Regions from separate parts of the Rhodococcus sp. NPDC003322 genome, predicted to be linked through region 3. Evidence: riboswitches for the same ligand, from Rfam matches in the RefSeq annotation. Region 3 holds a riboswitch; each other region holds the start of a gene.
What was found. Region 3 has a riboswitch for S-adenosylmethionine ahead of ACWDUM_RS00355 (bifunctional o-acetylhomoserine/o-acetylserine sulfhydrylase). Riboswitches for the same ligand answer to the same signal wherever they lie in the genome.
Positions count from the first base shown of each region.

Region 1: linked by a shared signal. The riboswitch ahead of ACWDUM_RS26745 (putative leader peptide) and the one ahead of ACWDUM_RS00355 (bifunctional o-acetylhomoserine/o-acetylserine sulfhydrylase) in region 3 are both predicted to bind S-adenosylmethionine.
Region 2: linked by a shared signal. The riboswitch ahead of ACWDUM_RS26790 (amino acid ABC transporter permease) and the one ahead of ACWDUM_RS00355 (bifunctional o-acetylhomoserine/o-acetylserine sulfhydrylase) in region 3 are both predicted to bind S-adenosylmethionine.
Region 4: linked by a shared signal. The riboswitch ahead of ACWDUM_RS02500 (hypothetical protein) and the one ahead of ACWDUM_RS00355 (bifunctional o-acetylhomoserine/o-acetylserine sulfhydrylase) in region 3 are both predicted to bind S-adenosylmethionine.

Region 1 covers NZ_JBSFSC010000009.1:9,416-16,970, reverse strand. The annotation lists gene ACWDUM_RS26760 (LLM class flavin-dependent oxidoreductase) at 1-602, shown strand, start outside; gene ACWDUM_RS26755 (NtaA/DmoA family FMN-dependent monooxygenase) at 622-1,980, shown strand; gene ACWDUM_RS26750 (DUF222 domain-containing protein) at 2,032-3,561, opposite strand; SAM riboswitch class I at 3,871-3,964, shown strand; gene ACWDUM_RS26745 (putative leader peptide) at 3,972-4,079, shown strand; gene ACWDUM_RS26740 (ABC transporter substrate-binding protein) at 4,162-5,811, shown strand; gene ACWDUM_RS26735 (ABC transporter permease) at 5,815-6,876, shown strand; gene ACWDUM_RS26730 (ABC transporter permease) at 6,869-7,555, shown strand, end outside.
Region 2 covers NZ_JBSFSC010000009.1:19,850-27,404, forward strand. The annotation lists gene ACWDUM_RS26775 (FAD-dependent oxidoreductase) at 1-510, opposite strand, end outside; gene ACWDUM_RS26780 (ABC transporter substrate-binding protein) at 550-1,518, opposite strand; gene ACWDUM_RS26785 (amino acid ABC transporter ATP-binding protein) at 1,556-2,332, opposite strand; gene ACWDUM_RS26790 (amino acid ABC transporter permease) at 2,329-3,300, opposite strand; SAM riboswitch class I at 3,376-3,469, opposite strand; gene ACWDUM_RS26795 (HAD-IIA family hydrolase) at 3,616-4,425, shown strand; gene ACWDUM_RS26800 (bifunctional adenosylcobinamide kinase/adenosylcobinamide-phosphate guanylyltransferase) at 4,520-5,863, opposite strand; gene ACWDUM_RS26805 (ABC transporter ATP-binding protein) at 5,863-6,642, opposite strand; gene ACWDUM_RS26810 (FecCD family ABC transporter permease) at 6,639-7,555, opposite strand, start outside.
Region 3 covers NZ_JBSFSC010000001.1:68,519-76,073, forward strand. The annotation lists gene arsB (ACR3 family arsenite efflux transporter) at 1-1,012, shown strand, start outside; gene ACWDUM_RS00350 (arsenate reductase ArsC) at 1,009-1,407, shown strand; SAM riboswitch class IV at 1,457-1,567, shown strand; gene ACWDUM_RS00355 (bifunctional o-acetylhomoserine/o-acetylserine sulfhydrylase) at 1,705-3,009, shown strand; gene metX (homoserine O-acetyltransferase MetX) at 3,006-4,175, shown strand; gene metX (homoserine O-acetyltransferase MetX) at 4,268-5,452, shown strand; gene metX (homoserine O-acetyltransferase MetX) at 5,647-6,762, shown strand; gene ACWDUM_RS00375 (DUF3017 domain-containing protein) at 6,855-7,160, opposite strand; gene ACWDUM_RS00380 (bifunctional methylenetetrahydrofolate dehydrogenase/methenyltetrahydrofolate cyclohydrolase) at 7,166-7,555, opposite strand, start outside.
Region 4 covers NZ_JBSFSC010000001.1:534,840-542,394, reverse strand. The annotation lists gene coaA (type I pantothenate kinase) at 1-862, opposite strand, end outside; gene ACWDUM_RS02505 (DUF885 domain-containing protein) at 954-2,183, shown strand; SAM riboswitch class IV at 2,213-2,322, shown strand; gene ACWDUM_RS02500 (hypothetical protein) at 2,361-2,735, shown strand; gene ACWDUM_RS02495 (nuclear transport factor 2 family protein) at 2,721-3,179, opposite strand; gene glyA (serine hydroxymethyltransferase) at 3,374-4,687, shown strand; gene ACWDUM_RS02485 (hypothetical protein) at 4,757-6,034, opposite strand; gene ACWDUM_RS02480 (PhoH family protein) at 6,384-7,555, shown strand, end outside.

The DNA.
Region 1 (7,555 bases), on a different contig from region 3:
GCAAGCTGCATCACGTCGACTTCGAGGGGCGCTTCTTCAGCGTGCGTGGGCCGTCCATCACCCCCCGCCCGCCCCAGGGGCAGCCGGTGGTCACAGCTCTTGCACACCGGGACGTCGCGTACGAACTGGCCGCGCGCACGGCGGATCTGGTGTTCGTGACACCCACGGACACCAACGGCCCCGCGGTGCTCGCCGACGTCTCGGCGGCCGCCGAGCGCGTTGGGCGCCCAGGTGTTCCGCTGCAGGTGTACGCCGACGTCCTCGTCTTCCTCGACACGGACCGGGAGTTCGGTGCCGACCGGCTGCGGCGGCTCGACCGCCTCGCGGGCCGCGAGCTCGTCACGGACGCGACGGTGTTCACGGGCAGCGCGGGCGAGCTCGCCGATCGACTCGAATCGTGGCAGCAGCAGGGCTTCGACGGATTCCGGCTTCGCCCGGGCGTCGCGGTGGACGATCTCGAGGCCGTCACCACGGTGCTGGTGCCGGAACTGCAGCGGCGCGGACTCTTCCGCACCGACTATCCCGACACCTCGCTGCGCGGGCTTCTTGGTCTGCCCACCGACGTCCCCAACCGCTACGCGGCCGGAACTCCGGCAGCCTGATCCCAGGAGAGACGGACCCATGAGCACACCCAAGAAGCAGGTCATCCTCGGCGCCTACCTCGGTGGCGTCAACCACCACACAGCGTGGTGGCATCCGGAGGCCGGCAGCCAGATCGAGTTCGACTCGTTCGAGCACACCGCCCGCACCGCCGAACGCGGCAAGTTCGACTTCTTCTTCCTCGCGGAGGGTCTCGTGCTGCGCGAACGCGCCGGCGAGATCTTCGACCAGGACATCATCGGCCGCCCGGACACCTTCACGGTGCTCGCGTCCCTCGCCGCGGTCACCGAACACCTCGGCCTCGCCGGAACGATCAACGCCACGTTCAACGAACCGTACGAGCTGGCCCGCCAATTCGCGACGCTCGATCAACTGTCCGGCGGTCGTGCCGCGTGCAACGTCGTCACGTCGTTCGACGCGTTCACCGGCCGGAACTTCCGTCGTGGGGGATTCCTGCCGCACTCGCAGCGGTACGTCCGCGCCGAGGAAGCCGTCGAAGCCGTGCGGCAGCTGTGGGATTCGTGGCGGGAAGACGACATCGTCGCCGACCGGGGCAGCGGCCGATTCCTGAACCGGCCGGACGCCGGTGCGTTCGAGTTCCACGGCAACCAGTTCGACATCCGTGGCCGTTTCACGGTTCCGCGCAGCCCGCAGGGCCGGCCGGTACTCCTGCAGGCCGGGGTGTCGCCGCAGGGACGCGACTTCGCTGCCGCCAACGCCGACGCGATCTTCTCGCCGTACGGGAGCCTGCCGGAGGCGGCCGAGTACTACCGGGACGTCAAGGCTCGCGCCGTCGCCGCCGGCCGCAGCGCGGACGATCTGAAGATCCTGCCGTCGGCGAGCTTCGTGATCGGCGACAGCGAAGCCGACGCCCGCGAGAAGTACCTGGAGATCCGAGACCAGCAGGTCACCGGCCAGACCGCATTGATCCTGCTCGAGCAGTTGTGGAACCGAGACCTGTCGGCGTACGACCCGGACGGGCCGATCCCCGACATCGACCCCGACCCGGAGGCACCGCCGATCATCCAGGGCCGCGCGTTCATCCACCAGGACCGCTTCGACACCGTGGCGAAACTCCGTGCGGTGTCGGAGGAGAAGAAGCTGACACTGCGCGAGACCGTGGCCGATCAGTTCGAGCGCGGCCCGATCGTCGGGACCGCCGCACAGATCGCCGAGCAGATCGACACCTTCGTGCGCAGCGACGGATCCGACGGCTTCATCATCGGCTCGTACCTGGTGCCCACGGGCCTCGACGAGTTCGTCGATCAGGTCGTGCCGCACCTGCAGGACCGCGGCGTCCTGCGCAGTGAGTACACGGGCACGACACTGCGCGACAACCTCGCTCTGCCTGTTCCGGCGCACCCCGTCACCGTCGGATAGCCGGTTCCGCTGGGTGACCGTTGCTTTCCACCCGGAGTGGGCGACCTCGGGTCACGGCGCGTCGTCGTCACCGCCACCATGGTCGACACCGCTCATCCCGTAGCGATGCCAGCGGCGGTGATGTTCGCGCACTTCGGCTTCGCGGCGGGCGCGGGCGTGTTTGACGGACTCGGCGATGATCTCGTCGAGGTGATGTCTGTGATTGACCCTCGGTCCTTGTTCCGGGTCGATGTGTCTCGGTGCGATCCACTCGGTCCGCCCGGCGTGCTCGGTGCCGTCGGGTGCGGTGCGGGTCTTCCAGCCGCCCGGTCCGTCGTGGACGAGGGCGTGGCAGGCATCGCAGGCGAGGTCCTCGTTGGTGATGTCGGTGCGCCCGTCGTCCTTCCACTCACGGATGTGATGGACGGCGGTCATCGAGGCGGGTGCGTCGCAGCCGGGGCGTGTGCAGCCACCGGACGCTGCGATCAATGCCAACCGCTGGTCGCCGGATGCGAGTCGCTTCGACCGCCCCAGGTGCAGCGGCCGGCCACGATGGTCGAACAACACGAGCACCGGGTGTGCGTTCTCTGCCATACGGAGGGCATCGGCGATCGGGACGATGCCACCGGATGCGGTGGTCACGATCCCCGTCGCTTGTTCGAGTTGCTTCAGGGTCATGGTGATGATCGCGGTCACCGGCAATCCCCGATGAGAACCGAGCACGCCCGACGACAGTAGTTGTCGTAGAGCGGCTTTCATGGCGTCGTGGTTGCGTTGCACCGCAGTGCGGGTGTCGCGGGCGGCGGCCTTCGCGAGTGCGGTGCGATCCAGGTCCGGCGAGTCCACGTCGCCCCTGGGCGACTCGGGATCGTCGGGGTTGTTCATGCCGGGTCGTGCGAGTTTCGCCAGCACCGGCTCCAACATCGCCCGCAACTCCGGATCGAGCAGTCCGGAGACCGGCGTCATGAGATCGGGGCCCTGCTTCCCGATCCGCAGCCCGCGGCGTCGTTTGCGATCCTTCTCGTCGGGAACGTCGCCGTCGGCCGCCAGGTGCGCGAGCAGATGGACGCCGATCATCGTCACGTCTTCGGGAGTGGTGGAGCGGGCGGTGTCGGCGAGGATCCGTTCGGCGACCTCGATCTTGTCGACGTCGGTTCCGTGCGGAACCTTGCGCATCACCTGCGCGATCACCCGGACATGATCGACACCGATCGCGCCGTCGGTCAGTGCGGCGGACGTTTCCGGCAAGGTGGGTTCCATCGGTTCCCCCACGACGGTGTGCCACACCCCGGTCTTGCGTGCCCGCTTGACCCTCGCGGCCGCGTCGCCTCCCGAGATTCGCAGTGTCTGGACGAGGAATTCGTTGATCGATCGGCAGCCCAGGGTTCCCGGAAGTGAGCGTTCGCCGGCCTCGACGACGAGCCGGTTCCCGACCGAGGAGGCCTTCCTCAGCGACGTCTCGAACCGCTGCATCACTTCTACAACGTCACCGTCCGACAGTCCGACCAGTCCCACCCCGAGCAGGCCGTCGACGGCGGCATCGAGGGCGGCCAGGTGGTGTTCCACCTGGCCAACTCCCCCGCTCCCGATTGCCGAACTCATGTTCGAATTCTACTTCGGGTGTCCGACAGATTGACCAGATTCGTGGATCTGCTCGGCCTGCTCGTTTGGTTTTGCGGGTCGAGCGTGGGGTTCAGGCCCAGTCGCCGGGAACACCGGCGACGGCCGTGTACCGAGACATCGGTGACAGCCGGATGCGACTTCCGAAGGTGACATCGCGCAGATGCGCGAGGCGCACACCCTCGGGCGATCAACCGACCCCAACGTATCGACATGGCATCTCGGAGAAGGGTTTCGATCGCGCTGACGTTAAGGCTTTGTCAGGGACAGGTGGATCATTAACATCGGCATCGACCATCCAGAGCGACCGAGAGACCCGGCTCGACGACGTCGCAGCAACCCCCTGATCGTCAGGAGAGGGTGCTACCGCCGGGAACGATGGAGGCGTTGGCATGATCGGCATGGGCTTCGTGACCGCATGGGCGCGGCTGCACATCGACCTGTGCCGTGTCGCTTCCGGAACCTGTTCGTCCACAGCCTCGTTCGCCCCGAAGTCCTGATCGGATCAGCCCCCGTTTCGGTGCCGGGGCACCGCACACGCGGTGCCCCGGCGCCGTGCAGCGATCTGTGCGTGTAGAGAAAATGGAGCCCTCGGTGTTCTTGTCGTCAACTTCTGCCCATCGCCGGCGTCGAGCCGCGCTCGCGTTGGCCGCATCCGCGGCACTGACCGCGGGCCTGACCGCGTGCGGGTCCGCCGACGCGGCCGGCGGGACCGATGCCGGTACCCCACATGCGGGCGGCACCCTGCGGTACGGGCTTTCGGGCGCCCCGACCTGCGCGGACCCGGCCCAATCCGGTTCCAACCAAACGATCTACGTGGCCCGGCAGGTCGTCGATTCGCTCACCGACCAGGACCCCGAGACCGGGGAACCGAAGCCGTGGCTCGCGGAGAGCTGGGACGTCAATGCCGACGCGACCTCGTTCACCTTCCACCTGCGCGACGGGGTGACCTTCAGTGACGGCTCCGCGTTCACCGCGGAGTCGGTCAAGAGGAACTTCGACTCGATCCTGAACACACTGACCGGGGCGAAGGCGCCTCTGGCTGCCAGCTACCTGTCGGGCTACACCGGCGCCACCGTGGTGGACCCACGCACTGTGCAAGTCGCCTTCTCGTCGCCGAATTCGCAGTTCCTGCAGGCCACTTCCACGGTGCAGCTCGGCTTCCTGTCCGACACCGACGTCGCGAAGACCGCGGAGCAGCGGTGCGCGGGCAATCTGTCCGGTACCGGCCCGTTCGTCTACGAGAGCTACGTCCAGGACAAGTCGGCAACCCTGGCCAAGCGCGCCGGCTACGCCTGGGGTTCGGACGTGTTCGCGCACGACGGTGAGGCCTATCTCGACAAGATCGAGTTCACCATCGTGCCCGAATCCGGCGTGCGCAGTGGATCGCTGGCGTCCGGCCAGCTCGACGCCGTCTCCGATGCCCTTCCCCAGGACGCTCCGCAGATCGAGGGCGCCGGCGGCCGGATCCTCACCACGTCGAACCCGGGTATTCCCTTCGGATTCCAGCCGAACGTGACCCGCGGCGTCCTCGCCGACCCGGCGGTGCGCGCCGCAATCGTCCCCGCGATCAACCGGCAGGAACTCGTGGACACGGTGCTCGGCCCGGACTTCCGGCCCGCAACCAGCACGCTCGCCTCCCGCACACCCGACTACGTCCAGCTCTCGGAGGTCACCTACGCCCCGGATGCCGCGAAGAAGATCCTGGACGAGGCCGGCTGGGCGCCCGGGCCGGACGGCATCCGCGTCAAGAACGGCACCCCGCTGAGCTTCTCGGTCACCTTCAGCAGCGTGTTCGCCGGCAACCAGGCCATCCTCGAGCTCGTCCAGCAGCAGCTGCGGGCCGTGGGTGTCGACCTGCGACTCGAACTTGTCTCGACCGCGGAGCAGACGGCACGGCAGTCGACCAAGGACTACGACTCCACCTACTACAACAGCACCCGCGCAGACGGTGACATCCTGCGCACCGCCTTCGGCATCGACGGCCGAAACCTCAACGCCCGCGGCCCGATCCCCGAGCTCGACGAGGTGCTGGCCGCCCAGCTGCGGACCACCGAGCCGGCGCAGCGGGGAGAGCTGATCGAGAGGGCGCAGCAGTTGGTCCTCGACAACGGATTGTGGCTTCCCACCGTCGAGCTGTCCCAGGCCATCGGTGCCGGTGCCACCGTGCAGGACCTCAAGTTCGAGGCATCCGCACGCCTGCAATTCTTCGACACCTGGCTCAGCGAGTAACCAATGACTCGATATCTCGGATCCCGTGTGCTGCAGGCGATCGGCGTGCTGTGGGCGGCCTTCACCGTGTCGTTCGTCGTGCTGTACCTGCTGCCGTCCGACCCGGTGAGCATGGCCGTGGACTCCGCCGCCGCCAGCGGTGCCGCGATCGACGCCGACGCGGTCGCGCAGCTGCAGGCCCGATACGGGTTGGACCAGCCGGTGTGGGTGCAGTACTGGAACGCGCTCACGGCCGCGGTCAGGGGTGACTTCGGCACGTCCATCTCCACCGGCCAGTCGGTGACGGACGCGATCGCCTCGGCGGTTCCGGGCACCCTGGCGCTGGCATTCACCGCCCTGGTGCTCGCCGTGGTGTTCGGCACGACCGTCGCGTTCCTCGCCACCTACACGCGATCGACCCGGTTGCGCAGCCTCCTGTTCTCGCTGCCGCCGCTCGGTGTCGCGGTCCCCACATTCTGGGTCGGATTGATTCTGCTGCAGGTGTTCTCGTTCGCCCTCACGCTGTTCCCCGCGTTCGGCGACGGCGGCCTCTCCCACCTGGTGCTGCCCGCGATCACCCTGGCCCTGCCCACGGGTGCGGTCATCGCGCAGGTGCTCGCGGCCAGCCTGCAGACCACCTGGCGGCAGCCGTTCATCGAGGCGGCGCGGGCGAAGGGAGCGTCCCGCTGGCAGATCCAGACCCGGCATGCGTTGCGGCTGTCCAGCATCCCGGCCTTCACCATCGCCGGTGTCCTGGTCGGGACGCTGCTCGCCGGGTCAGTCGTCGTGGAGACGGTCTTCTCCCGCGCCGGGCTCGGCCGGCTGACCCAGATGTCGGTGATGGCCCAGGACATACCGGTGGTGCAGGGCGCCGTGGTGTTCAGCTCGCTGGTGTTCGTGCTCGTCAACCTCGCCGTCGATCTGCTGTATCCGCTGATCGATCCGCGGATCGTCGACGGCGGCCGCCGAGCGGCAGGCAGGCGAGGATCGGCCGCCGGCGGCGCCCCGAACTCCCCGTCGCCGAACACCACGAACCCGAATGCCACATCGCAGGACGAGACCGTGGAGGTGAAGGCCCATGTCTGACACATTGATCCGGGAACCTGTCGAGGTCGCGGCCGCCACCGCGGTGCGCCGCCGTGGCTCCGCCGAGTCGGCTGCGCCCGGCCGCACCGCGGCGCTCCGCACCGCTGTCCGCGGGCTCCGCCGCAACTGGGTGGTGGCGCTCTCCGCGGTCGTGCTGCTCCTCGCGATCGGGTTCGCGCTGTTCCCGTCGGTGTTCGCGTCCGGCGACCCGCTGCAGGGCGTGCCCGCGGACAAGCTGCAGGGCCCGAGCGCCGCGCACTGGTTCGGCACCGACAACATCGGCCGCGACGTGTACACGCGGGTCGTGCACGGCGCCGGGCTCTCGCTCACCGCGACGTTCCTCGCGGTCGGGATCGCCCTGGTGGTCGGCTCGATCGTCGGCCTGCTGTCGGGTGCGGCTGGGGGAGCGGTCGACGCGGTGCTGATGCGCATCGTCGACGTGCTGCTGTCGATTCCGGCGCTGCTGCTCTCGCTCGCCCTGGTGACCGCACTCGGCTTCGGCACCGTCAACGTGGCGATCGCCGTCGGTGTCGGACTCGTCGCGAACTTCGCCCGCGTCATGCGCTCGGAGGTGCTGCGGGTGCGGCGGGCGCTGTACGTCGAGGCCGCCCTCGCCTCCGGCGTCCGCTGGCCCACCGTGCTGTACCGCCACGTGCTGCGCAACGCCTATGCCCCGGTG
Region 2 (7,555 bases), on a different contig from region 3:
CGCGTGGCGATACCGGACGTCGGCGCCGGCCCGCTGCGCTGCCAGCTGCAGCGCACGCACCGCCCGATCCGCGTGCAGCCGTCCCGCCCCGCGATGGTGGAGCACGGTGGTGTCGAATCGCATTCCGGTCCAGCGTTTCTCCGCTGCCGCCGGTTCGAGCAGTTCGTGTGGGACGTCCAGCCCCGAGAGCGTTCGGGTACGGGCCGCCACCGCCACGGGATTGCCGTGGTCGACTGCCCCGGTGAGAGTGAGTACATCGGTGCCGCTGATCTCCTCCAGTTCCCGCCACAGCGGCAATGCGCGCCCGGCGAGCACGGTGTGGAACTCGTCGTCGTACGCCTGCCGGTAGATCCGGGAGGTGCCGTGGGAGGCCCCGCGCCGGTGGTCCGGTTCGAACTGCTCGAGCAACACCACCGACCGGCCCCGCGCGGCCGACCGCCACGCCGACGCCGAACCGATGACGCCACCACCGACGACCACGACGTCCACCGGGCCCTGCACCTGCGTCATGTTCTCTCCCTGCTCGTCTTCTCGCCGCTGGTATCGGGACTACTGCTTCTTCGGCAGGCCCGGTGGGTTGATCTGCGAGGATTCGACCGCCTCGCTGCTGATGCCCCAGCGGTCCAGAACCTGGGCGTAGGTGCCGTTGTCGATGAGATGGTTGAGCGCGGCATGGATCGCCCCGATCAGCCCGTTGTCCTTCTTCGTCAGGACGGCGATCTCCCCTTGCAGGTCGTAGCCCGCTCCGGAGAAGGTGCCTGCGACCTCGGTCTCGCCGGTCTGCAGGGCGTGGAAGGCCGACGACGGGTTGGGGCCGACGTACGCGTCGATCCGGCCCGAGCCGAGTGCGAGGTAGTAGTCGGTTGCCTGCTGGTAGTAGAGGATCTCGGCCGGCTCGAGCCCGGCCTTGACGTTCTGTTCGTTCCACGCGACGAGCAGCGCCTCCTGGTTGGTCCCCGAGCCGACGCCGATCTTCAGGCCCGCGATGTCCTTCGGACCGGAGAACGTGATGCCGCTGCCCTTCTTCACCTCGACGGCGAGACTGTCGAGCCGGTACGTGGCGAAGTCGTACTTCTCCTTGCGTTCCTCGGTGACGGTGACGTTGGAGATGAACGTGTCGGCCTCACCGGAGTCGACCCGGACGAAGTTCTGCGCCCAGTCCGCGGCTGTCAGTTCGACGTCGAGGCCGAGGACGTCGCCGATCAGGTGGGCGAAGTCTGTCTCCGATCCGATGATCGTCTTGTCGTCGTCGGCGTAGAAGCGCAGCGGCGGTGCCGTGCCTGCCGACCCGGTGACGATCAGCTTCCCTCGGTCCCGGATCGCCTGCGGCACCTGCGCCGCGATCTCGGGGACCTCGTCGGTGGTGATGCGGTTCTGCTCGGCGGTCAGGTTGTAGCCGGCGGCGGTGGCCGCGTCGGTCTCGGCGGCATCGCTCGAACTGCACGCGGAGCCCGCCAGCAGGGCGACGGCGGTCAGTGCCGAGGCGAACAGCCTCGTGTGGCGGGTGAGGGCGGACATCATTTCCTTCCAGGGTCTTTCGCGATGAATGAGGGGGTCAGAGCACTCGGGCCAGGAAGGCGCGGGTACGTTCGTGGGTGGGTCGGTCCAGCACCGCGTCCGGCGGGCCCTGCTCGACGATCACACCGCCGTCCATGAACACGACGGTGTCGGCGACCTCGCGGGCGAACCCGATCTCGTGGGTCACGATCACCAGCGTCGCACCGCCGTCGGCGAGGTCACGGATCACCTCGAGGACCTCACCGACGAGTTCGGGATCCAGCGCCGAGGTGGGCTCGTCGAACAGGATCACCTTGGGGCGCAACGCGAGTGCACGCGCGATCGCGACACGTTGCTGTTGTCCCCCGGACAGCTGCTTCGGATACCGGTCGGCCTTGTCGGCGACCCCGACCCGTTCGAGCAGCTGCCGCGCCAGGGCCGTCACCTCGGCGCGGTCGCGGCGCTGCGCGGACACCGGAGCCTCGATCACGTTCTCGAGGACGGTCAGGTGCGGGAAGAGGTTGAAACTCTGGAACACGAACCCGATCCGGGACCGCTGTCGCAGCACCTCTCGGTCGGACAGTTCGTGCAGGGTGTTGCCGCGGCGGCGGTAGCCGATCAGTTCTCCGTCGATCCGGATCGTGCCGCGGTCGACCTTCTCGAGGTGGTTCAGGGTGCGCAGGAGGGTCGACTTCCCGGAGCCCGACGGCCCGAGGATCACCGTCACCTCCCCCGTGCGAACCGACAGATCCACGCCTCTGAGCACTTCGAGCGCGCCGAAGGCCTTGTGCACGCCCCGCACGTCGACGGCGTATGGGTCACCGATGGCGGTCATCGGGTGGCCCCTCTCGGCGCGCCGGTACTGCCGTCACGGATCTCCCGGTACTTGGCGACGACCTTCTGCCACGGCGTGAGTGGCAGCGCGCGGGCGGATCCGCGGGCGTAGTGCCGTTCGATGTAGTACTGGCCGACGGACAGCACGGTGGTCAGGACGATGTACCAGACGGTCGCGACCATCAGCAGCGGCACCACCCGGCCGTTGCGACCGAAGATCACCTGGACCTGGTAGAACAGCTCGGCGATCGCCATCGTCGACACGATCGAGGTGCCCTTGAAGAGGCTGATGACCTCGTTCGCCGCGTTCGGAAGAATCGACCGCATCGCCTGCGGCAGAACGATCTTGAACAGCTGACGGGTCCGCGGGATACCGAGTGCGTTGGCGGCCTCGATCTGGCCGTGGTCCACGGAGATGATGCCCGCGCGGATGATCTCGGCGGAGTAGGCCGCCTGGTGCAGCGCGAGCCCGATGACCGCGGCGGTGAACCCGGAGATCACGCCGGTGACGTTGAACTCGAGGAATCCCGGGCCGAACGGAATGCCGAGGGACATCGTCTGGTAGAGGTAGGCGATGTTGAACCAGAACAGCAGCTGCACGATCAGTGGAATCGAGCGGAACGCCCAGACGTAGATCCACGAGATCACCTGCAGCACCGGATTGTTCGACAGCCTCGCCACGGCGAGCAGCACGCCGATCCCGAACCCGAGGACGGTGCCCCAGATGGTGAGTTCGATCGTCGTCCACAGCGCGGACAGCACCGACGGGGCGGTGAAGTACCGCGCGAACGTCGCCCAGTCCCAGCCCGGGTTGACCACCAGTCCGTGCACGAACTGCGCGACCAGGACCAGCGCCGCCGCTGCGACGACCCAACGCCAGGGATGGCGGGTGGGAGCGACGCGCAGGTCGGCGTCGTCGGACGATTCGGCCACTGCCGCCTGCGGCGGACTGGTGGCCGGGGCGCTCACGAGCGCACTCCGAAGTCGGACATCGAGAAGCCTTTCACGGGTCGGGACCGGGCGCTCGTCGCAGCCCTGTCGCGGAGTCCATCGGTCCCGGCGGTAGCACCCGCACCCACACTCGGGGGGGTTGCTGCGACGTCGTCGATCCGGGTCTCTCGGTCGCTCTTGATGGTCAACACTCGAGCTGTACTGTCCCGCAACCAGATCCCGCGGTCACCTATTGCGTTCGGGCTGATCCGAATGGCGGGGACGAATGTGTGCCGTGCGACATCCGGCGCGTCCGAGCCGACGTGCGGGTCTCCGGGCGCGCACAATGGGGCCATGGCGAACACCGACGAGAAGACCCCCGGTTGGACGTATCTGATGGACATGGACGGGGTCCTGGTGCACGAGGAGCACCTGGTACCGGGCGCCGACGCGTTCCTCTCGGAACTGCAGGAGTCCGGAACTCCGTTCGTCGTGCTCACCAACAACTCGATTCGCACCCCGCGTGACCTGCGGGCACGACTCCTGCAGTCCGGCCTGGACATCCCGGAGAAGTCGATCTGGACGTCCGCCCTCGCGACGGCGACCTTCCTGCACAATCAGCGGCCGAACGGCACCGCCTACGTCGTGGGCGAGTCCGGGTTGACCACCGCGCTGCACGACATCGGGTACGTGCTCACCGACAACGATCCCGACTACGTGGTGCTCGGCGAGACGCGCACCTACTCGTTCGAGGCGATCACCACCGCGATCCGCCTCGTCGAGCGCGGTGCCCGGTTCATTGCGACCAACCCGGACGCCACCGGCCCTTCGCGTGACGGCTCGCTACCCGCGACCGGTTCGGTGGCCGCGCTGATCACCCGCGCGACGGGCCGCGAGCCGTACTACGTCGGCAAGCCGAACCCGCTGATGATGCGCTCGGCGCTGCGGGCGATCGGCTCCCACTCCGAGCACACCCTGATGATCGGCGACCGGATGGACACCGACATCGTCTCCGGCCTCGAGGCGGGCCTGCAGACGATCCTGGTGCTCACCGGCATCTCCAGCCGCGAGACCGTCGAGGCGTTCCCCTACCGCCCGACACTGGTGCTGAACTCGGTCGCCGAACTCGTCGGCCGCACCCAGGACCCGTTCACCGCCGCCTGACCCCCACCCCGGGGTGGGCACAATGTCACATCGTGCGCACCCAACGAGCACACTGTGACATTGCGCCCCACCGGCGGGAGGGGCGAGCGGCGCGTCAGCGGAGCGGGAGCGGGCGTCCTGCGACGACGAGGATCACCGACTCGGACTCGGCGGCGACGGCGGCGTTGAGCCGGCCGAGGGCGTCGCGGAAGCGGCGGCCGGAGGGCGTCGCCGGGACGACGCCGCTGCCGACCTCGTTGCTCACCGCGACGACGGGCACCGTCGCCGTGCGCCACGCGACGAGAAGGGCTTCGACGTCGGCCTGCACTGCCACCCAACCGGATTCGTCGTCCCACGCGCCGTGGCGGTCGATCCGGCGGGTGAGCCAGGTGCCGAGGCAGTCCACGAGGACCGGACCGGTCGCGGACCCCAGCGCCCCGCAGAGGTCGTCGGTCTCGACGGTGCGCCAGGAGGCGGGACGCGACGCCCGGTGCGCGGCGATCCGGGCCGCCCACTCCGCGTCGTCGCCGGGAGGTCCGCCGGTGGCCAGGAAGGTGACATCGTCACGGTCGGCGAGCAGACGCTCCGCGTGGGTGGACTTGCCCGCGCGGGCGCCGCCGAGCACGAGGGTCCGCCGAGGTCGGTCCGGACGCGCCGTCACCGCACCCACCGCGACGGTTGCGCCGTCGTCGAGCACCCGAACGCCCCAGGGCCGCAAACGGTCCGGTAAGTCGACCGGGTTGTGGTGACTCAGGTGGACGGCGATCACGTCGGTGCCCTCGACGACCGCCTCGGCCTCGCGCAGCGCGGCCAGCGCCCGCGGGAAGGTGTGCAGGTCGAGGTGGTCGGGTTCGTGGTCGACGAGGTCGCCGAAGGTCTCCTCGAGGAACACCACGTCGTACCGGGCGCCCCGCACCGCGTCCAGGGTCGCGGCGGGCAGCGGTCCGGTGTCCGTTGCCCACAACAGTTTCCGACGGTCCGGACCCGCGATCTCGTACAGCACCGCGTCGCCGTCGCGAAACACCCGGTGCGCGGCAGGCAGCGCCCGCACCGTGTACTCGCCGACCCGCAGCGCCTCCCCCGGCGCGATCGGAATCCACCGCACCGGGTCGTCGGGGCCGACCCAGTCCCGGCACAGGTCCAGCGCCTCCGGCGGCCCGATCACGTCGAGGGGTTCCTCGCGCACCACCCAGGACCGCATCAGCAGCGCCAGCGGTCCGGTGTGGTCGGGGTGCGAGTGGGTGAGCAGCAGATGCCGCACCCCGGACAGCGACCTCCCCGCGTGCGCGGCGGCGCGCGGTACCTCCGGCCCGCAGTCGAGCAGCAGCACGTCGTCGACGAGCGCGGCGGTCTGGGCCCGAACCTCGCCGCGCCGCAACGCGGTCAGGCAGGACGCGCAGCGGCAGAACGGGTTGGGCCACCCGTCGGCGGCACCGGTGCCGAGCAGCACGACCTCCATCAGGACGCTCCCCCGGGCGGTCCCACCGGCAGCACCACCGGGCCGCCGGGCCGGTCGAGGACCTCGACCCGCGCGTCGTACACCGCGCCGATCCGCTCCGCGGTCAGCACCTCGGCCGGGGTGCCGTCCGCGACGACGCCGCCGTCGGCGAGCATCACCACCCGCCGCCCGTACTGGCCCGCGAGGGTGAGGTCGTGCATCGCCGCGACCACCGTCAGCCCGTCCGCCAGGCGCAGCGCCTGCACGAGGTCGAGCACCTGCTGCTGGTGCCCGATGTCGAGGGCGCTGGTCGGTTCGTCGAGCAGCAGCACCCGCGGCTGCTGCGCCAGCGCCCGGGCAAGCACCACTCGCTGCAGTTCACCGCCGGAGAGCGCGGTCACGGCCCGGGAGGCCAGCGCGCGCAGTTCGAGTCGGTCCAGGAGGTCGTCGACGATCTCGCGGTCGTGGGGGGTTTCGGTGCCGAACCGGGACAGGTGAGGGGTGCGACCGAGCGTGATCAGCTCGTGCACGCTCACCCCCTCCGGGACGACGGGCCGCTGTGGCATCAGCGCCACCGTCCGCGACATCACCCGCCGCGGCGTCCGGGCCGGGTCGTGACCGTCGACCCTCGCCTCGCCGGTCGCGGGCACCAGCCCGGCCAGCGCGTGCAGCAGGGTCGTCTTGCCGGCACCGTTCGGGCCGACGATCGCGACCCATTCCCCCTGCGCCACCGTCAGATCCACGCCGTCGAGGACGGTCGTCCGGCCGAGGTCGACTCGCAGGCCGCGGCAAGTGATCACGTCGTCCGCCCCCGTCTCAGCACCAGCAGGAAGAACGGGGCGCCGATCGCGGCGGTGACCACGCCGATCGGCAGCTCCGCCGGCGCCATCACGGTCCGCGCGAGGACGTCGGCGAGCACCAGGAACGCCGCGCCCACCATCAGCGACAACGGCAACAGCAGACGGTGCCCGGGACCGACCAGCAGCCGTACGGCATGCGGGATCACGATGCCGACGAATCCGATCAGTCCACTCGCCGAGACCACCGCGGCAGTGCCGAGCGTCGCGACGCACACCAGGACCATCCGCACCCGGGCGGCGTTGATTCCCAGGCTCCCCGCTTCGACGTCACCGACGGCCATGACGTCGAGGGTGCGGCGGTGCAGCGCGATGATCGCGACGGAGACGACGACGTACGGCAGCACCGTCACCACCTCCGACCACCCGTCGGTCGAGAGCCGCCCGAGCATCCACGAGTACACCTGACGCAACGTGTCGTCGTGCAGTTGCATGAAGAACGTCTGGATGGCGTTGGCGAACGCCGCGACCGCGACACCGGCGAGGATGACGACGACCTCGGTGCGTCCGCTGCCCACCGTGCGCCCCAGCGCGTAGGTCGCTGCGACGGCGATCAGGCCACCCGCGAACGCGGCGAGGGGCACTCCGGCGAACCCCGCGGCGCCGCCGACGACGATCGCGAGGGTCGCGCCGAGCCCGGCGCCGCTGGACACGCCGAGCAGGTACGGATCGGCGAGCGGGTTACGGAAGACGCCCTGGTAGGCGGCGCCTGCGATCGCGAGCATCGCCCCAACCAGCGCACCGAGCACGACACGCGGCATTCGGATGTTCCACAGGATGGCCTGCTGCCGGGTGGTCAGCCCGGAGTCGACGTCGACGAACGGCACCCTGTCGAGGATGTCGAGCAGCACGCCGC
Region 3 (7,555 bases):
CCTACCCGTCTGGATCGGCGCCGCCATGGTCGCCGGACTGATGCTCGGCCGCGCACTCCCGGGGATCAACACCGCGATCGAGAAGGTGCAGGTCGACGGCATCTCGCTGCCGATCGCCCTCGGCCTGCTGATCATGATGTATCCGGTCCTGGCGAAGGTCCGCTACGACCGTCTGGGCTCCGTCACCGGGGACCGCAGGCTCCTCGTCGGCTCCCTGTTCCTGAACTGGATCCTCGGGCCCGCGCTGATGTTCGCCCTCGCCTGGATCTTCCTTCCGGATCTACCCGAGTACCGAACCGGACTGATCATCGTGGGCCTGGCCCGCTGCATCGCGATGGTGGTCATCTGGAACGACCTGGCCTGCGGCGACCGCGAGGCTGCCGCCGTGCTGGTGGCGATCAACTCGGTCTTCCAGGTGATCATGTTCGCCGTCCTCGGCTGGTTCTACCTGTCGGTGCTGCCCGGTTGGCTGGGTTTCGAGCAGACCACCATCGACGCCTCGCCCTGGCAGATCGCGAAGTCGGTGCTGATCTTCCTCGGTCTGCCACTGGTTGCCGGCTACCTCACACGCCGCTACGGAGAGAAGGCCAAGGGCCGCGACTGGTACGAGTCGACTTTCCTGCCGAGGATCGGCCCGTGGGCCCTGTACGGACTGCTCTTCACAATCGTGGTGCTCTTCGCGCTGCAGGGCGACCAGATCACCTCCCACCCGTGGGACGTGGTGCGGATTGCCATCCCCCTGCTCGCCTACTTCGCGATCATGTGGGGCGGCGGCTACCTGCTGGGCGCCGCCCTCGGACTCGGCTACGCACGCACGACCACGCTGGCGTTCACCGCCGCCGGCAACAATTTCGAACTCGCCATCGCCGTCGCGATCGCCACCTACGGCGCGAACTCTGGGCAGGCGCTGGCCGGTGTGGTCGGTCCCCTGATCGAGGTCCCGGTCCTGGTCGGGCTCGTCTACGTCTCGCTCGCCCTGCGTGGGCGATTCTCCCGAAAGGTGCCCGCATGACACCCAGCGTCCTGTTCGTCTGCGTCCACAACGCCGGCCGCTCCCAGATGGCCGCCGCCTTCCTGACACACCTCGCTGGAGACGCGATCGAGGTCAGGTCGGCGGGCAGCGCACCGGCGGAGTCCGTCAACCCGGCCGCCGTGGCCGCGATGGCGGAGGTCGGGATCGACATTTCCGCGCAGAGCCCGAAGGTCCTCACCACCGACGCGGTGCAGACGTCCGACGTGGTGATCACCATGGGTTGCGGGGACACCTGTCCGTGGTTTCCCGGCGTCAGCTACCGCGACTGGGCCGTCGACGACCCCGCAGGCAAGGGCCTCGACGACGTCCGCCCGATCCGGGACGAGATCCGCGCACTCGTCGAGGCGCTGATCGCAGAATTGCTGCCCGCGTGAACCGAACCCGTTGTCGAGGGTGTGACCGGTACCGCTAAGATCGCTGCCAGGTCATGAGTGCCAGTGCCAAGCCCCGGCTCGCTGGTCGGCAACCCTCCATCCGCGGTGGGGTGCCCCGGGTGATGACCTGGTCCTCCGGAACGGAGGACAAGCGCGGGTCCGCTGGGACGGACCCACCAACCGGGCCACGACCCACCGGAGGTTTCACCATGTGTTGTTGTCGCAGATAGGCCCCAGTCAGCCCCGGGCGCCCTTGCCGCGCCTCATCTCCCGACACTCTTGGAGCAGAGCCAACTCATGAGCGAGAACGCAACCGATCCGACCGCCAACTGGACCTTCGAGACCAAGCAGATCCACGCCGGCCAGACATCGGACGCCACCACCAAGGCACGCGCGCTGCCGATCTACCAGACCACCTCGTACACGTTCGACAACACCGACCACGCCGCCGCGCTGTTCGGGCTCGCCGAGCCCGGCAACATCTACACCCGGATCATGAACCCGACGCAGGACGCGGTCGAGCAGCGGATCACCGCGCTCGAGGGCGGCGTGGCCTCGCTGCTGCTGTCCTCCGGGCAGGCCGCGTCGACGTTCGCGCTGCTGAACATCGCGGGCGCCGGCAGCCACGTGGTGTCCAGCCCGAGCCTGTACGGCGGCACCTACAACCTGTTCCACTACACACTGCCGAAGCTCGGCATCGAGGTCACCTTCGTCGAGGATCCGGACGACCTGGAGCAGTGGAAGGCCGCGATCCGCCCGAACACGGTCGCGTTCTACGGCGAGTCCATCGCGAACCCGCGCAACGACGTCCTCGACATCCCCGGCATCTCCGAGGTCGGGCACGCCGCCGGCATCCCGCTGATCGTCGACAACACCGTCGCCACCCCGTACCTGCTGCGCCCGCTCGAGCACGGCGCCGACATCGTCGTGCACTCGGCGACGAAGTACCTGGGCGGCCACGGAACCGCGATCGCCGGTGTCATCGTCGACGGCGGCACCTTCGACTGGACTCAGGGTCGCCACCCCGGCTTCACCACCCCGGACCCGAGCTACCACGGCGTCGTGTTCGCCGACCTCGGTGCGCCGGCCTACGCCCTGAAGGCGCGGGTCCAGCTGCTCCGCGATCTCGGGTCGGCGGTCTCGCCGTTCAACGCGTTCCTGATCAGCCAGGGCATCGAGACCCTGAGCCTGCGCATCGAGCGGCACGTGCAGAACGCCACCGCGGTTGCCGAGTTCCTGCAGGGCCGGGACGAGGTCACCTCGGTCTCCTATGCCGGTCTGCCCAGCTCGCCCTGGTACGAGCGGGCCCAGAAGCTGGCCCCGAAGGGCGCGGGCGCGATCGTCGCGTTCGAACTCGCCGGCGGTGTCGAGGCGGGCAAGAAGTTCGTCGATGCCCTGACCCTGCACAGCCACGTCGCTAACATCGGCGACGTGCGCTCACTCGTCATCCACCCCGCGTCGACCACCCACGCCCAGCTGAGCGCGGAGGAGCAGCTGGCGTCCGGCGTCACCCCGGGCCTGGTTCGCCTGGCGGTCGGCATCGAGGGCATCGACGACATCCTGGCCGACCTCGAAACCGGTTTCGCGGCGGCGGCATCTTGACGATCGGTTCCGTTTCGGGCGCCCGTCCGGCCGGGTCCCACGAGGGATTCCCGTCGCCGGACGGGCGGCTGACGTCCGTCTCCATCGGCGCGGTGACGCTCGAGAGCGGCGCGGTGCTCCCCGACGTCACTCTGGCCGTGCAGGTGTGGGGCGAACCGAACAAGACCCGCGACAACGTGGTGCTCGTCGAGCACGCACTGACCGGTGACTCACACGTGACCGGGCCTGCCGACGCCGACAACCCGTCGCCCGGGTGGTGGGACGGCATGGTCGGCCCCGGCGCGCCCATCGACACCGACGAGTGGTGCGTGCTGGCCACCAATGTGCTCGGCGGTTGCCGCGGCACCACCGGCCCCGGCTCGATCGCCCCGGACGGCCGACCGTGGGGATCCCGGTTCCCGGCGATCTCCATCCGCGACCAGGTGGCCGCCGAGGTGGCGCTCGCGGACCGGCTCGGCATCGAACGGTTCGCCGCGGTGCTCGGCGGGTCGATGGGCGGCATGCGCACCCTGGAGTGGATCGTCGGCCAGCCGGAGCGGGTGGCGGCCGCACTCGTCCTGGCCGTGGGCGCCCGCGCGACGGCGGATCAGATCGGCACGCAGACCACCCAGATCGCAGCTGTCACCTCCGATCCGGACTGGCTGGGCGGCGACTACCACGGCACGGGCCGCAGACCCGAGGCCGGGCTGCGTATCGCGCGCAGGATCGCGCACCTGACCTACCGCACGGAGAGCGAACTCGACGCGCGCTTCGCGAACGACGCCCAACAGGGCGAGAACCCGCTCGACGGCGGCCGCTACGCCGTTCAGAGCTACCTCGAGCACCAGGCCGACAAGCTGGTGGCCCGTTTCGACCCGGGCACCTACGTGTTGCTGACCGAGGCGATGAACCGCCACGACATCGGTCGCGGTCGCGGCGGCGTCGAGGCGGCACTGGCCTCCTGCACCGTCCCGACCATCGTCGGTGGCGTCGACTCGGACCGGCTCTACCCGCTGTGGCAGCAGCGGGAGATCGCCACCCACCTCGCCGGATGCGAGGGTTTGCGGGTGGTGAACTCGAAGGACGGTCACGACGGATTCCTCACCGAGGCGGCGTGGGTCACCACCCTGCTCGGCGAGACGATGGCACTGGCCAGGGCACACCGCACCGACTGCCGCGTCCGCTAGACACCCCACACCGGGCCCGTCCCGGCGGGCGGATGTCACGACACGCGCGTGGTTCGTGGCGCCCTCAACACCAAATCGTTAGCATCGGAAACGTGTCTGAGACCGACCCGCCGCCCGTACGCTCCGCACCCAACGGGCAGCCCGCGCCTGCAGCGTCGGGAGCGCGATGGCCACTCCCGACGGACGGGACACGGATCACGATCGACATCGGACCGTTGCACCTCGAGAACGGTGTCGTGCTCCCCGACGTCGTCCTCGCCGTCCAGTGCTGGGGCACGCCGACCCCGGCCCGCGACAACATCGTGCTGGTCGAGCATGCCCTGACCGGCGATTCCCACGTCACCGGCGAGGCGGGGCCGGGCTTGCCCGTCGCCGGCTGGTGGAACGAGCAGGTCGGACCCGGCGCGCCGATCGACACCGAGGAATGGTGCGTGGTGGCGGCGAACGTACTCGGCGGGTGTGACGGCTCCACCGGCCCCTCGTCTCGGGCACCTGACAACGCCCCGTGGGGGTCGCGGTTCCCGGCGATCTCCATCCGCGACCAGGTCGCCGCCGAGGTCGCGCTCGCGGACCTGCTCGGAATCGATCGCTTCGCGGCAGTCGTCGGCGGCTCGATGGGTGGCATGCGCACCCTCGAATGGATCGTCGGCCATCCGACACGGGTGGAGGCCGCGCTGGTCCTGGCGGTCGGTGCCCGCGCGAGCGCGGACCAGATCGGCACCCAGAGCACCCAGATCGCCGCGATCACCGGCGACCCCGACTGGCAGGGCGGCGACTACCACGACACCGGCCGCTCCCCCGAGGCCGGCCTGGCCCTGGCGCGCAGGATCGCGCACCTGACCTACCGTGCCGAGGTGGGCCTGGACTGGCGCTTCGCGAACGACGCCCAGCCGGGTGAGGACCCCCGAGCCGGCGGCCGGTACGCGGTGCAGAGTTACCTCGACCACCAGGCGGCGAAGTTGGCGGACCGCTTCGACCCCGGCACCTACGTGGTGCTCACCGACGTCATCAACCGGCACGACGTCGGTCGTGGGCGCGGCGGGGTCGCGGCCGCGTTGACCTCGACACAGGTCCCGGTGATCGTCGGCGGCATCGACTCCGATCGACTGTTCCCGCTGCGCCAACTCGAGGAATTGGCGACCCTGCTGCCCGGCTGCGACGGGCTGCGCGTGGTCCACTCCGCCGACGGACACGACGGATTCCTCACCGAGGCGGCGTGGGTGACGGGCCTGCTCGGGGAGACGATGACGCTGGCCCGAGCAGGTCGCATCGGCTGAACGCCGGGGCGAGACCCAGTTTCGCCAATGCCCTCATCGGGAGTGTCTCAGCTCGATAACATCGCGCCGTGCTCCCTACAGCAACAGATCCGACCACGACCCACCCGCTGCCCGGTGGCATCCGCCGGCGCCCCGCTGGGGCTGCCGGTTTCGCCGCGGCGACAACCACCCTGTCGCCTGACACTCGGCCCCTCCTGGCGTTTCCGCCGACAGACGGGACCATGGTCCATCTCGAGATCGGCACGCTGCACCTCGAGTCGGGCGAGCAACTGCCCGACGTCACGATCGCCGTTCAGTGCTGGGGTGAGCCGAGCCCCGACCTGGACAACATCGTGTTGATCGAACACGCTCTCACCGGGGACTCCCACGTGGTCGGCCCCGCCGACGACGTACACCCCACCCCCGGCTGGTGGGAGGGCATGGTCGGCCCCGGCGCCCCGATCGACACCGACGAATGGTGTGTTCTCGTCACCAACGTGCTCGGCAGTTGCCGCGGCACGACCGGACCCTCCTCGCCCGCACCGGACGGCCGCGCCTGGGGCTCGCGGTTTCCCGCGATCTCGGTTCGCGACCAGGTCGAAACGGAACGCGTACTGGCGGACAAGCTGGGCATCAAGCGGTTCGCGACCGTCGTCGGCGGCTCGCTGGGCGGCATGCGTGCCCTCGAATGGATAATCGGCCACCCGGACCGGATCGCGTCGGCGCTGATCCTCGCGGTCAGCCCCCGCGCGACCGCGGACCAGATCGGCGGCCACACCGCCCAGATCGACGTCATCGCCTCCGACCCGAACTGGCACGGCGGCGACTACTACGGCACCGGCACCTCGCCGGACCACGGGCTGAACATCGCCCGCCGGTTCGCGCACCTGACGTACCGCGGCGCCGCCGCCCTGGACGACCAGTTCGAGAATGCCGCACAGGACGGCGAGGACATCTGGAACGGCGGCCGGTACGCGGTCCAGAGCTACCTCGAGTACTGCGCGAACAAACTGGTGGCAACCTTCGACGCCGGCTCCTTCGTCACCCTCACCCACTGCGCCAACAAGCACGACGTCGGCCGCGGCCGCGGCGGCATTCCCGCCGCCCTCGCGTCGACCCCGGTCCCGGTGATCGTCGGCGCCATCGACACCGACCGGATCATGCCGCTGAACCAGGTCCTGGAGATGGCGGACATGCTCCCGGGTTGTGACGGTGCGCGGGTGGTGCACTCACCCGCCGGGCACGACGGCTTCCTCACCGAGGTCGAGTGGGTCACCGAACTGATGGACGAAACCCTGGCGCTGGCCCGGACGATCCGCGCCAACCCGTAGTCGCCGCCGGGCCGGTGCTGCCGCCTGGCGGCATCACCGGCGCACGCCTTCGGCGGCCGGCTCGGGGCGCCTGTTGCTCGCTCGGGTGCGGCTCAGCCGGTCCCGAGCGGGTCGATGGAGACGGCGAGCCACACGATCGTGCCCCCGACCAGGGTCAGTGCGGTGACGTCGAAAGCCTGCCCGCGCACGGCGAGCAGGCCCACCTCCTCCGGCCGCAGACAGAGCCGGAACCCGGCGGCCAGCAGCGTCGCGATGCCGAACACGAAGGCACCTCGACGCCACCGGTCGGCGAGCACGAATCCGATCCCGACCAGCACGACGGCCGCCACCACGAGCAGCGGCAGGTTGCGGCGGGCGAACCCCAACCACCGGCTCGCGGAGCCGGCCCGGGCACTCACGTCGGTCAGGCCGACTCGGCGGCGAGCTGCTCGGCGCGCTCGACGACGTTGCTCAGCAGGAACGCGCGGGTCAGCGGTCCGACGCCACCGGGGTTGGGGGAAATGAAGCCGGCGACCTCGCGCACATCGTCGGCGACGTCACCGCGCAGTCCCTCCGGGGTGCGGCTGACGCCGACGTCGAGGACCGCGGCACCCGGCTTGACCATGTCCGCGGTGATCAGGCCCGCGACGCCGGCGGCGGCGACGACGATGTCGGCGCGGCGCACCTCGGCGGCCAGATCCTTGGTGCCGGTGTGGCAGAGGGTGACGGTGGCGTTCTCGGAGCGGCGGGTCAGCAGCAGCCCGATCGGACGGCCGATGGTCACGCCACGACCGACGACGGTGACGCGGGCGCC
Region 4 (7,555 bases), 470 kb from region 3:
GGCGGGTCGGCAGGATGTTCTCCACCAGGTTCGGCCGGTTGATCGAGTTCCAGATGTCCTCGGCGGCGATCGTCGCGTGTGCGTCGGACAGGTTCGAGTAGTGGTGGAAGTGGGCGTTCGGGTCCGCGAACGCCGTCTTGCGCAGCGCCAGGAACCGTTTGATGTACCAGCGCTCGATGTCCTCCACCTTCGCGTCGACGTAGATCGAGAAGTCGAACAGGTCCGAGACCATCAGCCGGGGCCCGGTCTGCAGGACGTTCAGTCCCTCCAGGATCAGGATGTCGGGCTGGCGGATCAGGTGGTACTGGCCGGGCACCACGTCGTAGGATCGGTGCGAATAGACCGGCGCGGCAACCTCTTCCGCCCCCGACTTGACCTCGGTGACGAAGCGGAGCAACTTGCGTCGGTCATAGCTCTCCGGAAAACCCTTGCGGTGCATGATGCCGCGCCGGGTCAGTTCTGCTGTCGGGTAGAGGAACCCGTCGGTGGTCACCAGGTCCACCCGAGGGTGGTGGTCCCAGCGGGCGAGCAGGGCCTGCAGGACGCGGGCGGTGGTGGACTTGCCGACCGCGACCGACCCGGCCACCCCGATCACGAACGGCACCTGACGGTCCGGGTGCTTCTCGCCGAGGAACGTCGCGGTCGCGGCGAACAGGCGCTGCCGGGCGGCGACCTGCAGGTGGATCAGCCGGGACAGCGGCAGGTACACCTCGGCGACCTCGTCGAGGTCGATCTGCTCGCCGAGGCCGCGCATGCCCTGGAGCTCTTCCTCCGTGAGCACGAGCGGTGTCGACTTGCGCAGTGTCCGCCACTGCTTTCGGTCGAATTCGACGTACGGGCTGCTTTCGCTCACCCTCGCCATGCGCGCGTCCCGGCCTCGATCTGCATAGGGGAATTGTGCGCGTCCCCACACCGGAGCGCCGCGCCGGGTCCGGACACTAGGGTTCACAGGTATGGACGCCGCCACCTTCGTACGCGAGTATCTGCTGCTCGGACTCGGTTTCGATCGCATCGAGGAGGGGTTCGTCGACGCCTTCACCGGTGACCCGGCGTTGCGGCGTCAGGTGGACAACGCGCCGCCTCCGGAGCCCCGCGAACTGGCCCGCCGCGCCGCGCACCTGCGGGGCGAACTGCCGAACGTCGACCTGCCCGCCGATCGCGCTGAGTTCCTCGGCGTCCATCTGCGCGCACTCGAATGCTCGGCCCGCACGTTCGCGGGGGAGAAGATCGGCTTCGTCGACGAGGTTCACGCCTACTTCGACGTGCGGATCGAACCGGGGTCGGTCGAGGACTACCGGGACGCGCACCGGGCGATGGACGAGGTGCTCGCCGGCGACGGGAACCAGCCGCTGGCCCAGCGACTTCAGGCGCACCGTGCGGCCGACGAGATCCCACCGGAACGGCTCGCCGACTGCGTCGAGGCGTTCTCGTCCGCACTGCGCGACCTGGTGCGGGCCCGCTACCCGCTCCCGGAGACCGAACGCGTCGAGTACGAGGTGGTCGGCGACAAGCCCTGGTCGGGCTTCAACTACTACCTCGGCAACTACCGGTCCAAGGTCGCGATCAACTCGGACCTCAAGCAGCACATGGCGAATCTGCCGCATCTGATCGCGCACGAGGCATACCCGGGACACCACACCGAGCACTGCCGCAAGGAAGCCGGCCTGGTCGACGCCGGCCAGATCGAACACACCATCTTCCTGGTCAACACCCCACAATGCCTGATGGCGGAGGGGCTCGCGGACCTCGCGCTCGGTGCGATCGTCGGTCGCGGGAGCGGAGCCGGCGGGGTGACCCAGGGGCAGGGCTGGGGGAAGTGGGCGCAGGAGATCTACGCCGACCTCGGGCTGCGGTTCGACGGCGAGCGTGCGGAGGCGCTGTCGAACGCGTCCTCGAAGCTGCTCGGGGTGCGGCAGGACGCGGCGCTGCTGCTGCACGATCGGGGTCGTTCGCACGACGACGTCGCGCAGTTCCTGCAGACGTGGAACCTCACCACCCCGGAACGGGCCCGGCAGTCCCTGCGGTTCCTGTCGTCGCCGTTGTGGCGGGCCTACACCTCCACCTATGTGGAGGGGTATCGCCTGCTCGGATCGTGGCTCGACCGCGGCGGGAACGCCGAGGACCGCTCCGAACGGTTCCGGCGGCTGCTCGACGAGCCGCTCATCCCGTCCGTTTTGCGCTGACCGGGGTCCGGTCGCATACACTGGGGCCGCTTCACGAGTGCCGTCGCCAAGCCCCGACTGGACGGCCGCCAACCCCACGCTCGCGGGTGGCTCGGGTGACGAAGTGGCTGACACCGACCGGTGCCGGCACGAGCGCCCCCGGGATTCCGGGAGGCCCGAGGAACTCGGGAGTTTCACATGCCCCATCCGTCCAACGACGTTCCGGCCGTCGACCACCGCTGCACCAGCTACGGGCCCGGTCACCAGGTGCACTTCATCCACGCCCGCAAGAGCTGGGAGGACGAGCGGTCGATCGACGTCCTCGCCGTGGTGCAGTCCGACGGTCTGATCCGACTGGAATGGCCCGACGAAGTGGTGGTTCGCTGGCACCACGACGCGCGTCGACTCGCGGCCGCGCTGCGGCGCACCGGCGGCTTCGCCCGCTGGAAGTCGGGGTGGCACGCGCTGGCTGTGCCGTCCGGCCCCGGAGGGAACCTCCTGTTCAACCTCGCCGCTCCGCAGCAGGCCGCCGTCTGTGGAGCGTCGCGGGTGGCGCCCTCAGCCGCGCGGTGACCAGCCCTCGGGGCCGGGGCCGAGGACGGCGAAGGATCCGACGTGCCCGCGGGAGAGTTTGACGCGGCGGGCCAGCAGCCACGCGTCGCCGCGCCGGACCCAGGTGTCGTGGTAGTCGCCGAGGGTCTGGAAGGTCACGCCCGCGCGCTCACCGGTTCCGAGGTGCAGATCCGAGACGTACGCGCGGCTGGTCGCGGTGTCCCCGTCGACGTCGACGACGACATTGCCGAGCAGGTGCTGCGTCGGCCCGCAGGCGTCCAGGAACGACCGGATGCTTGCGACCATCTCGACGCGTCCATCCAGCTCGCCGGTGCCCAGGTTCGCGGTCGCGTCCGGGAGGACCAGGTGGTCGAGGGCCTCCCAGGCGCGGTCGTCCATCGCACGGGCAATCAAGGTCAGGGCGCGGGTGATCGCGCGTTCGGCGAGCAGATCGTCGAGGGTCATCCGTGTGCTCCCGAGGTCGGTGGCGGGTGGGATCGCCGTGGACGTTAACCGCGGCCGTGCCGGTGCCGGCGGCCCGTCCCGGCGATCGGGACGGTGCCGCGGGTCTCGTTCCCGGGAACCCGTGGTTGGGGGTCACTGACCTGGCCCTACAATGAGACCTGCCCCTGCCCGGCCTTTCGCTTGGAGATCCCTCGATGACCGCTGTGCCCAGCACCGACGTGAACAACGCTTCGCTCGCCGAACTCGACCCCGAGGTCGCCGCGGCAATGAACGGTGAGCTGGCCCGTCAGCGCGACACCCTGGAAATGATCGCCTCGGAGAACTTCGTTCCCCGCGCGGTGCTGCAGGCCCAGGGCAGTGTGCTGACCAACAAGTACGCCGAGGGCTACCCCGGCCGTCGCTACTACGGCGGCTGCGAGCACGTCGACGTCGTCGAGAACCTCGCGCGTGAGCGCGCCAAGGCCGTCTTCGGTGCGGAGTTCGCGAACGTGCAGCCGCATGCCGGCGCGCAGGCCAACGCCGCGGTGCTGATGGCGCTGATGAACCCGGGCGAGAAGCTGCTCGGCATGGACCTCGCGCACGGCGGTCACCTCACCCACGGCATGAAGCTCAACTTCTCCGGCAAGCTGTACCAGGTCGCGTCGTACGGCGTCCGCGAGGACACCCACGTCGTCGACATGGACAAGGTCCGCGAGATCGCCCTCGCCGAGCGTCCCCAGGTCCTGATCGCAGGCTGGTCCGCCTACCCGCGGCACCTCGACTTCGCGGCGTTCCGGTCGATCGCGGACGAGATCGACGCCAAGCTGTGGGTCGACATGGCGCACTTCGCCGGCCTCGTCGCCGCCGGTCTGCACCCGTCGCCGGTGCCGCACGCCGACGTCGTCTCCACCACCGTCCACAAGACCCTCGGCGGTCCGCGCTCGGGCATGATCCTCGCCAAGCAGGAGTGGGCCAAGAAGCTGAACTCCGCGGTGTTCCCCGGCCAGCAGGGCGGCCCGCTGATGCACGCGATCGCCGCGAAGGCCGTCGCCATGAAGATCGCAGGCACCGAGGAGTTCAAGAACCGGCAGGAGCGCACCCTCGCCGGCGCGAAGATCCTCGCCGAGCGTCTCGGTGGTTCCGACGTCGCCGGTAACGGCATCTCCGTCCTCACCGGCGGCACCGACGTGCACCTGGTGCTGGTGGACCTGCGCAACTCCGAGCTCGACGGCCAGCAGGGCGAGGACCTGCTCCACGAGATCGGCATCACCGTCAACCGCAACGCCGTGCCGTTCGACCCGCGCCCGCCGATGAACCCGTCGGGCCTGCGAATCGGCACCCCGGCGCTGGCCACCCGTGGCTTCGGCGATGCCGAGTTCGCCGAGGTCGCCGACATCATCGCCACCGCCCTCGCGAACGGTCAGGACTCCGACATCACCGCCCTGCGCGCGCGGGTGTCCAAGCTGGCCCTCGACTTCCCGCTCTACGACGGGCTCGAGGACTGGGGCATGCTCTCCAAGAACGTCTAGGCTTTCCGCGCGAAACGGCCCGCACCCCTTGGGGTGCGGGCCGTTTCGCGTGTTCTGCTGTGTCGTCGTTCAGCTTCCGAAGATGTTCTCGAGGCTGCCGGTGGTGGGCTCCTCGGTGCCCGGATCGGTGTCTGCGGTCGCGGTGAACGATGCGTCGTCCCGGGTCGGTGCGAAGAAGGAGACGGTGAACGGTGCGCTGGCGACCTGCCTTCCGTCTCCGTCCTCGAGTGAGTAGTGGTGCTCACCGTCGGTGATGTCGTTGGGGAGGGCGTCGGGGAAGGTGCCCTGGCCCTGTGCGTTGGTAGTGACGGTGCCGAGCCGGACCGGCGTCGAGTTGCGGTAGATGGTGTACTCGGTGTTCGGGGTGAGGCCGTCGACGGTGACTCGGATGTTCTGTTGTCCGGGTGCGAGGGAGGTTGCGGGGTCGATGCCCTCGGTGCTGCCGCCGGTTTCGGGGTCGGCATTCAACGCCAAGTACAGACCCCCATAGGGGGAGACGTTGCCACCGGTTTCGGGATCGGAGGCGACCACACCCTCGGGGAGGTAGAGGGCAAGGGCGAGGTGAGAGCCGGGCAGGGTCGTGTCGCATTGGAAGGTGCCGACACCTTGTTCGAGGGCGGCGCCACCCTCGCCGAACGCTGACCGGATACCCGCTGGGAGTTGGGGAGCGTCGCCGATCTGACCGGCGTCGAACCACGCCTCGTAGTCGGACCGGAATTGGTCGACAAGGCTACGCGCAGCGCATCCACCGCGAACGATTCCTGTTGCGTCAGAGGGAAGGCGGACGGTGACCGTCGAGTGGGGGGTTCCAGGTGTCAGGGTCAGTGACCCGGTCGGGATCAGCCTGCCGTTGGCCGGCATGATCGGGATCATGGTGGTCTTGCTCGCGGGACGGTAGTTGGCGTCTCCGGAATAGGTGACGGTTTCGGGTTCGTTGCCATAGAAGCCTTCGTCGAAACCGCCTCTCACGTATGGCTGGCCCGGTGAATCATGCAACCAGCCGTCGTTGAACGGGCCTTGGACCGGATCCGACTCGACGAAGGATGGGAGCGCCGAACTCGGATAGAGCTGTCCGACATAGCGCAGGAGCGAGTCGGGGGTGTCGGTCCTCAGTACGACTTGTCCGGTGGGTGTCTCGTTGTAGCCGTTTGCGGGGGTTATCTGCCGCCCGGATTCGTCCTGCAGTACGTATCGGTCGCGGTTGGTGGTGCTGTCGCGGACGATCCCGATCTGTGTGGTGATCGGAGCGGCCGGTTGCGCGCTGGCCGTTTCTGTTGCCAGTGCCGCGACGCACACCGCTGTCGCTCCGAGTGCGAGTACCCGCTGTCGGAGGGTCGCCCTTGTCATCCTCGTTGCCCCTACGTCTCGGTTTCGGGTCCGTGTGATTTGCGGCAGGTGATGCCAGGGAACTGTAAGGCGTGGTCGCGTTTGTGCGAGTCGTGCGAACGGATGATTCTGGCGACGTCGGTTTACGTAACGTTCACCGTGTTGCTCACGTGTCGGTGCGGGAGTTGGACGTAGCGTTCAGTTCAACGGGTGACAGGGGAAGTTGCCCGTCCGGGAGGTTCGAGTCGTGACTGACTTCGTTCAGGGCGAGGGGACCGGCGCCCGGTCCCCGTGGGTCGCAGACCCACCCGGACCGACCGGCCCAGCGAACCGCCGCCTGCGCGGGCGCCGTGCAGGTGTAGGAGCCACCGTGACCGCAAACCGCTCCGTCCGCACCTACGTCCTCGACACCTCGGTCCTGCTCTCCGATCCGTGGGCCGTCACCCGGTTCGCCGAGCACGACGTGATCATGCCGCTGGTCGTGATCAGTGAACTGGAGGGCAAGCGCCACCACCACGAGCTGGGATGGTTTGCGCGCGAGGCGCTTCGGATGCTCGACGATCTCAGACTCGAGCACGGTCGGCTGGACCAACCGGTGCCGATCGGCACCGACGGCGGCACCCTGCAGGTCGAACTGAATCACACCGACCCGAGCGTGCTGCCGGTCGGCTTCCGCACCGACTCGAACGACTCCCGGATCCTGGCCTGCGCACTGAACCTGGCCGCCGAGGGGCGCGACGTGGTGCTGGTCAGCAAGGACATCCCGTTGCGCGTCAAGGCCGGTGCCGTAGGGCTGCCGGCCGACGAGTACCACGCACAGGACGTGGTGCCCTCCGGGTGGACCGGGATGGCCGAACTCGACGTCGCCTCCGAGCGCATCGACGAGCTGTTCGCGGAAGGGGTTGTCGACCTCGACGAGGCGCGGGAGTTGCCGTGCCACACAGGGATCCGTCTCCTCGGTGGCCGATCGAGCGCTCTGGGCCGGGTCACCCCGGACAAGCGGGTGCAGCTGGTGCGGGGGGAGCGGGAGGCGTTCGGCCTGCACGGGCGCTCCGCCGAACAGCGGATCGCGCTGGACCTGCTGCTCGACGAGAGCGTCGGCATCGTCTCACTCGGCGGCAAGGCGGGCACCGGCAAGTCGGCGCTCGCCCTGACCGCCGGCCTGGAGGCGGTGCTCGAACGCCGCACGCACCGCAAGGTCGTGGTGTTCCGGCCGCTGTACGCGGTCGGCGGTCAGGATCTCGGCTACCTGCCGGGTAGTGAGAGCGAGAAGATGGGCCCGTGGGGGCAGGCCGTCTTCGACACCCTCGACGGCCTCGCCAGCCCCGAGGTGATGGACGAGGTCATCGGCCGCGGAATGCTGGAAGTGCTGCCGCTCACCCACATTCGTGGACGGTCGCTGCACGACTCGTTCGTGATCGTCGACGAGGCCCAGTCGCTCGAACGCAACGTGCTGCTCACCGTGCTGTCCCGGCTCGGTAGCGGATCGAGAGTGGTGCTCACCCACGACGTCGCACAACGCGACAACCTGCGGGTCGGCAG